DNA from 2 places in the Microbacterium sp. LWH12-1.2 genome. Region 1 is predicted to be linked to the other one. Evidence: riboswitches for the same ligand, from Rfam matches in the RefSeq annotation. Region 1 holds a riboswitch; the other holds the start of a gene.
The links. A riboswitch is a leader RNA that binds a small molecule or an ion and turns the genes downstream of it on or off. The one in region 1 is predicted to bind FMN.

Region 1 (5,736 bases):
CGAGTACCCACATCGATCGGAGACGCATGGAGATCGCAGTCGCAGGCGGCACGGGCATCATCGGCACGGAGGTCGTGAGGGTGGCGCAGCAACGCGGCCACCGCGTCCGTGTGCTGACCAGGGGTAACCGCGTCGACGTGCGCAGCGGGTCGGGCCTGGACGCGGCGCTCGAGGGCACGGATGTCGTGGTCGACGCGCTCAGCGTCGTCACGCAGAGTGCCAGGACGTCGACGGATTTCTTCACCGCCACGACGGCGAAGCTGTTGGCCGCCGGACAGCGCGCAGGGGTCGGGCATCACGTGGCCCTCTCGATCGTCGGCGTCGATCGTGCACCCCACGCGTACTACGCAGGCAAGCTCGCGCAGGAACAGGCCGTGCAATCCGGCCAGACGCCCTGGACGATTCTGCGGGCGACGCAGTTCCACGACTTCGCGGCACAGATGCACCGACGCGCCGCTGTCGGGCCGCTGCATCTCGCGGTGCGGATGCGCACGCAGCCCGTTTCGGTCATCGAGGTCGCGCAGCGGCTCGTGGACCTCGCCGAAGCGGCACCGGCGGGTCGCGCGCGCGACCTCGCCGGCCCGCGTGAGGAGGATCTCGTCGAGATGATGAGGTCGTGGGCGCGCCACACCGGCCTCACCGGGTGGATGCCGGCGATCGCCCTTCCCGGCGCGTTCGGACGTGCGATGCGAGACGGCAGTCTGCTTCCCGATGATGATGCCGACCGGGGAACGGTGACGTTCTCGGACTGGCTCACCTCGCAGCCGCAGCGCTGATCACTGCGACGGTGTGTGAGCCGCCTGCATCGATCGGCCGGCTTCAGCCGATCGAGGACAGGCTCGCGAGGGTCTTCGCGACGGCATCCGCCAGTTCGCGGCCCTTCAGGTCGAAATGCCGGCCGAAGTAGTCCCGATGCTCCTGGTGCTCATGAAAGTGGTGCGGTGTGAGCACACCGGAGAACACGGGGACATCCGTCTCCAGCTGCACGCGCATCAGGGAGTCGACGACCGTGGATGCGACGAAGTCGTGACGGTAGATGCCGCCGTCCACCACGAGAGCGCAGGTCGCGATGGCGTCGTAGTCTCCGCTTCGCGCCAGCCGCTGCACGTGCAGGGGTATCTCGAAAGCACCGGGGACGCGGATCACCCGGACGTCTTCGAAGCCGAGCGACGCGAGCCGAGCGTCGAAGGATGCAACGGCCTGCTCCACGATCTCTGCGTGCCATTCGGCGGCGACGATGGCGATTCTGGACATGATGATCGTTCCTTTCGTCCTCTTCCATCCGGACTCTGACCGTCGGCCCCGGAATCGCACCAGGTCTGCAGGCTCCACCGTGGAGTCCGCTCGCGGGCTTCGCGGACGAGCCGCGTCACCGCCGGTGGGGAATCTCACCCCGCCCTGAGGACATACGGCACGAGATTACCAGTGCCGTTCTAGCGTGCCGGACCACTGCTCCGATTCCATCGGTACTCGGTCTCCGGGCGCCCGCGGGCGCCGTAGCGGGCCGAGCGGGCCAGGGTCCCCTCGGCGACAAGGTGCTCGAGGTAGCGTCGCGCCGCGACGCGCGACATGCCGAGCATCTCGCCGACCTCACTCGCCGAGAGCGCGTCGGAGGACCGCATCGCGGCAGTGATGCTCTCCAGAGAACCAGGGGACAGGCCTTTCGGGATCGGGATCGATCCGGTCGGCCTGGCTGCGCCGAGGAGAGCGTCGATCTCGGCCTGAGTCGCCTCTCCATCGGTCGACTGCGACTGCGCCCGGTAGACGCGATACTGCTCGAGGCGCTCTCGGAACGTCGCGAAGGTGAAGGGCTTCACCAGGTACTGGAAGACGCCGAGAGCAGCCATCTGACGCACGACTTCGGCATCTCTCACCCCGGTGATGGCGATGACGTCCACCGCGGCCGAGCGGGCGCGCAGTGTACGAAGGACGTCCAGGCCTGACCCGTCCGGCATCGTCATATCCAGGAGGACGAGATCGACCGGACGGCCGGCCGACTGGTCGAGCACGGCCGTCAGTGCCGCTCTGGCGCCTGTGCACTCGCCGACCACGGCGAACCCCGCGAGGCGTCCGATGTAGTCGCGGTGAAGTTCCAGGGTCAGGAGATCGTCGTCGACGAGAAGAGTGCGGATCATGCCTTCCTCCGGGCGGACGAGGCCGCGGGAAGCGAGATCAGGAACGTGGTCGGATCATCGGTGATCCGCACAGACCCGCCCGCCTCCGTGACGACCGATCGGACGAGCGCGAGTCCGACGCCGCGTCCCTGCACGCCGGACGGTTTCGTGGAGAAACCGTGGGTGAAGATCTGGTCGCGGAGACCCTCGGGCACTCCGGCGCCGCTGTCGGAGACTCCGATCAGCAACGAGCCCTCGTCGGTGCGGCTCAGGGACACCTCCACCCACCGATCGGAGGCCTCGGCGGCGGCATCCATGGCGTTGTCGATGAGGTTACCCAGCACCGAGACGCTGTCGACCGTGGAGAGCGATGAACGCGGGGCGTCAGGCGCGATCTGCGCACGCCAGTCGATGCCCCGCTCCTTGGCCTGAGACGCCTTGCCGAGCAGAAGTGCGCCGACGGCCGGGTCGCCGTGGCGGCGAGCGGTGACCTGGTCGACGAGGGACTGGCTCTGACGAGACGTCTCGGTGAGGATCTCGATCGCCTCCTCGGTGCGGCCGAGCTCCAGCAGCGCGACGGCCGTGTGCATCCGATTGCCATGCTCATGGGTCTGTGCGCGCAACGCCTCGCCGAGCGTCCGGATGGACTCGTAGGACGAAACGGCGTCCCGCAGCTGCCCGGGCGGGAGGTCGCCGGCGATGCGCCGTGTGAAGCGGCGGGCGAGCCACGCACCGATCACTCCGACCGCGAGCACGGACACAGCGATGCCGAGCGACAGCGGCAGGCGCCGCACCAGGGTCTCGGCGATCGATTCCACGGTCACGCCGGCAGCGACCCAGCCGAGCAGATCTCCGCCCTCCGTGGACAGGATCGGCACGATCGTCCGCACAGAGGGTCCGAGGGTGCCGGTGAACACCTCCGTGCGCGACGCGGGGGCTGCGGGAATCGTTCCCAGGTAATGACCGCCGATCTGGTCGGGGTCCGGGTGCGTGACGCGCACCCCGTCCGGCGTCATCACCGTGATGAAGTCGAGGCCGGCGGCGTCTGCCACGTCCAGGACGTACGGTTCGAGTGCACGCGTCGCCGCATCGAGGTCCCCGGCGGCGAGCGCGTCGATCGCGGCGGGTGATTCCGCGATCGCGATGGCCGTCGCACTCGTGACGCGTTCGGCCTCGGCGTGCGTCGCACGCTGCGCCTCGATCACCAGGAAGACGGCCACCAGGGCGCCCACCAGCACCCCGACGAGAAGCAGGACGATGAACACGCGAGACGCGGCGCTGCGAGCCTCGAAGGCGCGTGCCATCGCATCTCCTTCGGGTCGTGGCGGTTCGGTAGTGACCAATACGACCACAAATGGTGTCTCCGTGTGAAGCCCGTGACGCTGTTGTCTACCGTCAGCGATGCCGCAGGCGGTCATGTGACGAAGAAGTTCATGTTCAAGGAGGACACGATGGCCATTACGACGGGATTCTCTCTCCCCGGGTACAACTCACGGCGCGGCAAGCAGGCCTGGGATCGGCATACCTGGCTCTACGTCTCCGTGATCATCGCCGTCGTGCTCGGCGCGGCGGTGGGACTCATCTGGCCCGAGGTCGGCCAGAGCCTCGAGCCCATCGGCAAGGGCTTCGTCGCGCTGATCAAGATGATGATCGCGCCGATCATCTTCTGCACGATCGTCGTCGGGGTCGGCTCGATCGCCAAGGCCGCGACCGTCGGGAAGATCGGCGGCCTCGCGCTGCTGTACTTCATGGTGATGTCGACGTTCGCCCTCGCCATCGGCCTCCTGGTGGGCAACATCATCCACCCCGGCGCAGGACTCGATATGACCTCCTCCAGCTACGAGGCGGTGACGGGAGAGGCGAAGACCACTCAGGAGTTCATCCTCGGCATCATCCCGACCACCTTCTTCTCCGCGTTCACCGGGGAGAGCGTGCTCCAGGTGCTGTTCATCGCTCTGCTCGCCGGCTTCGCGCTGCAAGGACTCGGCGATCGCGGCGCCCCGATCATGGACGCGGTGAAGAACCTGCAGAAGCTGGTGTTCCGCATCCTCGGGATGATCCTCTGGCTGGCGCCCCTCGGCGCCTTCGGCGCCATCGCCGCCGTCGTCGGGAAGACCGGTATCGCGGCGATCTGGAGCCTCGGCATCCTCATGGTGGCGTTCTACGTCACCTGCATCCTCTTCATCGCCGTCGTCCTCGGAACCCTGCTCTGGGTCGTGACGCGCGTCAACATCCTCAGCCTCATGAAGTACCTCGCGCGGGAGTACCTGCTGATCGTCGGCACCTCGTCGTCGGAGTCGGCGCTGCCTCGACTCATCGCGAAGATGGAGCACATCGGGGTCTCGAAGCCGGTCGTGGGAATCACCGTCCCCACGGGGTACTCGTTCAACCTGGACGGCACGGCGATCTACCTCACGATGGCTTCGCTCTTCATCGCCACCGGGATGGGCCAGCCGATGTCGATCGGCGAGCAGATCGGCCTGCTGGTGTTCATGATCATCGCGAGCAAGGGCGCAGCCGGCGTCACCGGTGCGGGGCTTGCCACTCTTGCCGGAGGCCTCCAGGCCTACCGGCCCGACCTCGTGGACGGCGTCGGAGTGATCGTCGGCATCGACCGCTTCATGTCCGAGGGGCGCGCGCTGACGAACTTCACCGGCAACGCGGTCGCCACGCTGCTCATCGGCACGTGGACGAAGCAGATCGACCGTGATCGGGTACGGCAGGTGCTGAGCGGAGAGATCCCGTTCGACGAGTCGTCGCTCGACGGCGTCGACGAACACGGTATGTCGGACGAGCGTCAGGCCGTGGGCACACAGGAACTCAGCGAATCCGCACTGGCGGAGATGGCGGCGAAGGAACAGCGGGCGCGGCAGCGCGTCTCTGGGAACTGAGCAGCGCTCACCGATGTGGTGAAGGATGCGGGAGCAGGCGGACGCCTGCCCCCGCATCCTTCATGCGGTCAACCGCTCTTGCGTCGGAACTCGCGCCGCGTCTGCGGGGCGGCGGGCCCACCGTGCACGGCGGAATCGCCGTCGAGGTGTGCCTCGCCCTGCCGGTGGTGCGCGTTCTTCTTCTCGAGCGCTTCCTTGAACTTGCGCTTCATGTCCTCAGAGGAGGAGGCGCTTTCTTCGGTGCTCATGCTCGTCAGCCTATGTCACCGCGGCGGCCGGAGGGGAGATCACTTCCGCATCCGCCGGACGAACACATCGATCAGGAGGCCGATTCCGACGGCGACGACGATCGATGCGGGCACAGCCACGAGGGGCCCGCCGGGGATGATCGCGGCGACGGCTGCGCCGACCGATGCCTGATAGACGGCCCAGCCGGTCGCGGCGAGCGCGACGAGAGCCAGATAGCGCGGTGGGTGGATCCGTGACGCCCCCGCGACGAGATTGATCGCCAGCCGGGCGAACGGCACGAACCGTGCGGTGAAGAGCACCGTCGCCGTACCGGAGTCCAGGCGGCGCCTGGCCCAGTCCAGGGCCTGCTGCACGCGCGGCACTCGCATCCACCGCCAGCGCTCGGTACCGACTGCGCGTCCGATCAGATAGCACGCGACATCGCCGAGCGCGGCGGCGACCGCGGCGCAGGCGATCACCGCAGGCAACGGCGGCGCTCCGTT
Region 2 (5,736 bases), 430 kb from region 1:
GAGATGCCGGAAGTCCAGGGCCTGACCGATTTCCTCGGCGAGCGCGCCGTCGGGCGCACGATCTCTCGCGCGACCGTCTCCGCGATCTCCGCGCTGAAGACCTACGATCCGCCGATCACCGCGCTGCAGAATGCCGAGATCACCGCATCCACGCGCCTGGGCAAGTTCGTCGTGCTGTCCTGTGCAGGCGACCTGCACCTCGCCTTCCACCTCGCCAAGGCCGGCTGGTTGCGCTGGTACGAGACCGTGCCCACCACGCTGATCAGGCCGGGGAAGTCGCCGATCGCGTTGCGCGTCGCGCTCGACGACGGCAGCGGCTTCGACCTCACCGAAGCCGGCACGAAGAAGTCGCTCGCCGTGTACGTGGTGCGCGACCCGCAAGACGTTCCGGGGATCGCGCGACTCGGACCCGACCCCCTCGATCCGAGCTTCACCCTCGACGTCTTCGCGGGGCTGCTCGAGGGTCGCCGGACACAGATCAAAGGACTGCTGCGAGACCAGTCGGTCATCGCCGGCATCGGCAACGCCTACTCCGACGAGATCCTGCATGCGGCTCGTATGTCGCCATACGCCAACGCCGGGAAGCTGAATGCCGAAGAGATCGAACGCCTCTTCGCAGCGATGCAGGCCACTCTGCGGGATGCGGTGGCCGAAGCATCCGGAAAACCACCGGCCGACCTCAAGGACGCCAAACGTCGAGGCATGCAGGTGCACGCCCGCAGGGGCGAGACATGTCCCGTCTGCGGAGACACCGTGCGCAGTGTGTTCTTCGCCGACCGCTCACTCGAGTACTGCCCCACGTGCCAGACCGGCGGCAAGCCTCTGGCCGACCGCCGACTGTCACGACTGCTGAAATGACCGCGATACCCGGGAATGAAATCCATTCAGACGCGTTGACTACACTCAGAGCAACAACGTGCTCCGGGGTCGGTGAGAATCCGAACCGGCGGTGACAGTCCGCGAGCGTCGAGGGAAACCGAGTCGCTGACCCGGTGAAATTCCGGGACCGACGGTGATGCGAGGGAGACCTCGCTAGTCCGGATGGGAGGCAGCACGAGGCGCCAGCGCGTCTTCTGCCACCCCCGGAGCCTCATCGAAGGACAGACGGATGGCAGTGAACGAGGCAGAACGCACGGCGATGAGTCGCGCGCTCGAACTCGCCTCCCTCGGCCCCCGCGGCGCGAACCCGCAGGTCGGCGCCGTCATCCTCTCCCCCACAGGCGAAGTCCTCGCCGAGGGCTGGCACCACGGCGCGGGCACGCCGCACGCCGAGGTCGATGCCCTCTCCCATCTCGCACCTGGTGCCGCTCACGGAGCGACCGCTGTCGTCACGCTCGAACCCTGCAACCACACCGGGCGCACCGGCCCCTGCTCCGTCGCCCTCATCGAGGCGGGCATCTCCCGCGTCGTCTACGCCGCAGCCGATCCCGGCGCCGAATCCGGCGGTGGAGCGGAGAGACTTCGCGACGCCGGTGTGTCTGTGGATGCCGGCGAGCAGGCCGAGGCCGCCCGCGATCTCATCGCCGACTGGCTGACCGCTCAGCGACTCGGACGGCCGCAGATCACGGTGAAGTGGGCGCAGAGCCTCGACGGGCGCGCCGCCGCCGATGACGGCACGAGTCAATGGATCACGGGCCCTGCCGCCCGCGCCGACGTGCACCGGCGACGTTCCGAGGCCGACGCGATCGTGGTCGGCACCGGCACGGTCATCGCCGACAACCCCGCCCTCACCGCGCGCATCGGCGAGACGCTCCACCCGCACCAGCCGGTCCCCGTCGTCATCGGCTCACGCACCACTCCGGCAGACGCCGCACTGCGCCGACACCCGCACCAGCCCCTGTTCTACGACACCAGGGATCTGCACGTCGTCGTCGCAGATCTGCATGCCCGCGGCATCCAGAAAGTGTTCATCGAGGGCGGACCGACGCTCGCCAGCGCGTTCATCGCGGCCGACCTGGTCGATCAGGTTCTCGTCTACCTCGCACCGGTGCTGCTCGGCGGCCATCGCCTCGCGCTCACCGACATCGCCGTCCCGACGATCGCCGCGGCTCGTCGCCTGACGATCGACGAGTGGTTGCCGCTCGGCGCCGACGTGCTGGCGGTCGGTCACCCGACGCCATCCTCCGGCGAGGACAAGAACGAGAACGAAGGAGCCAGCTGATGTTCACCGGAATCATCGAAGAGATCGGCGAGATCACCGCCATCGCACCGGCCGGCGACGGCTGGAGACTGACCGTTCGGGCTCCGAAGGCAGCTGCGGACGCGGTGCACGGCGAGTCGATCGCCGTCTCCGGCGTGTGCCTCACCGTCGTGGGATCGACAGCAGAGACGTTCGACACCGACGTGATGAAGCAGACGCTCGACGTCGCCGCGATCGGCGGAGCAATGGTCGGGACCCGCGTCAACATCGAGAAGGCGATGCCGGTCGGCGCGCGACTCGGCGGACACATCGTTCAAGGGCACGTCGACGGAACGGGCGTCGTGCTCGAGGTGCGCCCCGGTGCCCAGTGGAGCGTGCTGCGGATCAGCCTCCCCGCCGATCTCGCGCCGCTCGTCGTCGACAAGGGGTCGATCTCCGTCGACGGCACCTCTCTGACCGTGAGCGCGGTCAGCTCGCCCACGACGCCCGAAGCCTGGTTCGAGGTCTCCCTCATCCCGGAGACCCTCGTCGCGACCACACTCGGCTCGCGCGCGGTCGGCGACCGCGTCAATCTCGAAACCGACATCCTCGCCCGGCACGTCGAGCGCCTGCTCGCCTTCCGGTCCGCACAGGAAGGAGGCTCGCGATGAGCCTTGCCACCATCCCCGAGGCGCTCGACGCGCTGCGCGCCGGACGCCCCGTCCTCGTCGCCGACGATGAGAACCGCGAGAACGAGGGCGACGTCATCCTCTCAGCCGAACTCGCCACCCCGGAGTGGGTGGCGTGGACGGTGCGCTGGTCGTCGGGCTTCATCTGCGCGCCGATGCCCGCGGATCTCGCAGACAGCCTGAACCTGCAGCCGATGGTGGAGTCCAATGAGGACTCCCGCTCCACCGCGTACACGGTGAGTGTGGATGCCGCGGAAGGCGTGACGACCGGCATCAGCGCTTCGGATCGGGCGCACACACTGAACGTGCTCGCGAATCCGGCGTCGACGCCGACCAGCATCATCCGCCCCGGTCACGTCCTGCCGCTCCGCGCCGTCGACGGCGGCGTGCGCGAGCGCAGCGGTCACACCGAGGCCGCCGTCGAACTGATGCGTCTCGCCGGACTCCGTCCGGTCGGTGCCATCGCCGAGGTCGTCGCCGAGGACGGCAGCATGATGCGCATGCCGGGACTGATCGAGCTCGGCGAACGCGACGGCATCCCGGTGATCACGATCGAGCAGCTCATCGCGTATCTGAACGAACACGACCCGCGAGACGAGGTGGCGCACAAACGCAAGAGCCGTCGCGTCAGCCTGCGCGCCGATGCCACCGTGCCGACCACTCACGGCACGTTCCGCTTCCTCGCGTACAAGGACCGCGTGACCGGCACCGACCACATCGCCGTCGTCTCGGGCGAACCGACCGAGACGGCGCTGGTGCGCGTGCACTCCGAATGCCTGACCGGAGAGGCCTTCGGCTCCCTGAAGTGCGAGTGCGGTCCTCAGCTGGATGCCGCACTCGACGAGATCGACGAGCACGGCGGCGTCGTGATCTACATGCGCGGCCACGAGGGGCGCGGCATCGGCCTCATCAACAAGCTGCGCGCCTACAGCCTGCAGGAAGAGGGGCTCGACACCGTCGACGCCAACCTCGCCCTCGGCCTCCCCGCCGATGCGCGCGAGTACGCGGCGGCGGCCGGCATCCTCAGCGATCTGGGCATCTCGAAGGTGCGTCTGCTGACGAACAACACCGACAAGGTCACGCAGCTCCGTGAGCTCGGACTCGACGTCATCGAACAGGTCCCCCTGATCGTCGGCGTCGGCCCGAACAACCACCAGTACCTGGAGACCAAGCGCGATCGCATGGGTCACATCATCGGCGAGGCGGACCTGGCAGAGGCTCTCGCGAACGGAAAGGGCAATTCATGAGCGGCGCAGGAGCACCGGCCACCGGCAACATCGACGGACGCGGGCTGAACGTCGTCATCATCGCCGGCACCTGGCATGAGGTCATCAGCGAGGCCCTCATCGCCGGCGCCGAACGTGTGCTGAACGACGCCAAGGCATCGCACCGCCTCGTGCGCGTACCCGGTTCGTTCGAGCTGGCCGTCGCCGCACAGGCCGCCTTCGCCGGCGGAGCAGACGCCGTCGTCGCCCTCGGCGTGATCATCCGCGGTGGCACCCCGCACTTCGAGTACGTGTCTGCAGCCACGACCGACGGGCTCACCCGCGTCTCGCTGGATGCCGGCAAGCCGGTCGGTTTCGGCGTGCTGACCCTCGATGACGAGCAGCAGGGTCTCGACCGCGCCGGCCTCGAGGGCTCGAAGGAGGACAAGGGCGCTGAAGCTGCGGATGCTGCGCTGCGCACCGCCCTCGTCATCCGCGAACTGCGCGGCTGAATCTGAGGCTCGCCTATCTGGCGGCGGATGAGTCCGCTGGCGTACGGTGAGGGGCATGGAGACCCTGCGCCTGATCGTCCTGCTCGTCCACCTCATCGGCTTCGCCGTCCTCTTCGGATCGTGGGCCGTGGAGGCCTTCGGCGGCAAGCGGCAGATCACGAAGATGATGGACTACGGCCTGGCGATCGCTGGACTGGCCGGTCTGGCGTTGGCGGCTCCGTGGGGCCTCGATCATGACCTGAACTACGTCAAGATCGGCGTGAAGTTCGGCATCCTGGTCGTCGTCGGGGCACTGGTCGGCATCGGCTACGGACGTCAGAAGCGCGGCAAGGCCGTGCCCGCGGCGATGTTCTGGCTCATCGGCATCCTCACGGTGACCAACGCCGCCCTCGCTCTGCTCTGGCGTTGACCCTCAGCTCTTCCGCGGCGGCGCCGTGCTCTCCCTGACGATGAGCTCGGTGCCGACAAGGGAGGTCTGAGGGCGCTCCCCGCTGTCGAGCTCGGCGAGGAGCGTATCGACGGCCAGCGCACCGACGCGCTCGGGATGCTGCTGCACCGTCGTCAGCGGAGGCCACAGCTGCGCGGCATCCGGCAGTCCGTCGAAGCCGACCACGCTGACGTCGCCGGGGATGTCGAGTCCGATCTCGCGGAACGCACGTACGACGCCGATCGCCATCTGGTCGTTCGCGGCGAAGACCGCGGTCACACCCTCGATGTCACGCAGCTGCACCCCCGCCTGATAGCCAGACGCCGCCGTCCAGTCACCGGGGAGCGCGTCGGGCACGACCCGCCCTCGTGATTCGAGCGTCGACCGCCAGGAATCCCGGCGGCGCTCGGCGGAGTACGATTTCGTCGGCCCGGTGACATGCCACACCGTCTCATGTCCGAGGTCGAGCAGATGTTCCGTCGCCAACCGGGCGCCCTGCGCCTGATCGGTGTCGACGAACGGATGACTCGTGCCGCGGTTCGAATCGACGAGCACCACCGGCAGCCCGTTGGGGATCTCGACGTCCGCCTCATCGAGCTGATGGGCCTCGATCACGATGATGATGCCGTCGACGGCGTGCTCTTCTATTCGACGGAACGCGCCGGCCACGGTCTCCTGCGCGTTCGATTCCACGGGGATCAACGTGAGCGCGTAGCCCATCTGCGCAGCCCTGACCGCGATCGCGTCGAGCGTTCGCTGGTTGCCGTACGAGTTGAACGAGAAC

Region 2: linked by a shared signal. The riboswitch ahead of ribD (bifunctional diaminohydroxyphosphoribosylaminopyrimidine deaminase/5-amino-6-(5-phosphoribosylamino)uracil reductase RibD) and the one ahead of MRBLWH12_RS03515 (6,7-dimethyl-8-ribityllumazine synthase) in region 1 are both predicted to bind FMN.

The regions. Positions count from the first base shown of each region.
Region 1 covers NZ_JBEGIJ010000001.1:764,188-769,923, forward strand. The annotation lists gene MRBLWH12_RS03510 (SDR family oxidoreductase) at 27-776, shown strand; gene MRBLWH12_RS03515 (6,7-dimethyl-8-ribityllumazine synthase) at 820-1,254, opposite strand; FMN riboswitch at 1,267-1,410, opposite strand; gene MRBLWH12_RS03520 (response regulator) at 1,434-2,135, opposite strand; gene MRBLWH12_RS03525 (sensor histidine kinase) at 2,132-3,418, opposite strand; gene MRBLWH12_RS03530 (cation:dicarboxylate symporter family transporter) at 3,566-5,005, shown strand; gene MRBLWH12_RS03535 (DUF5302 domain-containing protein) at 5,074-5,253, opposite strand; gene MRBLWH12_RS03540 (DedA family protein) at 5,293-5,736, opposite strand, start outside.
Region 2 covers NZ_JBEGIJ010000001.1:329,479-335,214, reverse strand. The annotation lists gene MRBLWH12_RS01500 (Fpg/Nei family DNA glycosylase) at 1-858, shown strand, start outside; FMN riboswitch at 914-1,058, shown strand; gene ribD (bifunctional diaminohydroxyphosphoribosylaminopyrimidine deaminase/5-amino-6-(5-phosphoribosylamino)uracil reductase RibD) at 1,109-2,161, shown strand; gene MRBLWH12_RS01490 (riboflavin synthase) at 2,161-2,790, shown strand; gene ribA (GTP cyclohydrolase II) at 2,787-4,055, shown strand; gene ribH (6,7-dimethyl-8-ribityllumazine synthase) at 4,052-4,525, shown strand; gene MRBLWH12_RS01475 (Fe-S protein) at 4,581-4,934, shown strand; gene MRBLWH12_RS01470 (LacI family DNA-binding transcriptional regulator) at 4,938-5,736, opposite strand, start outside.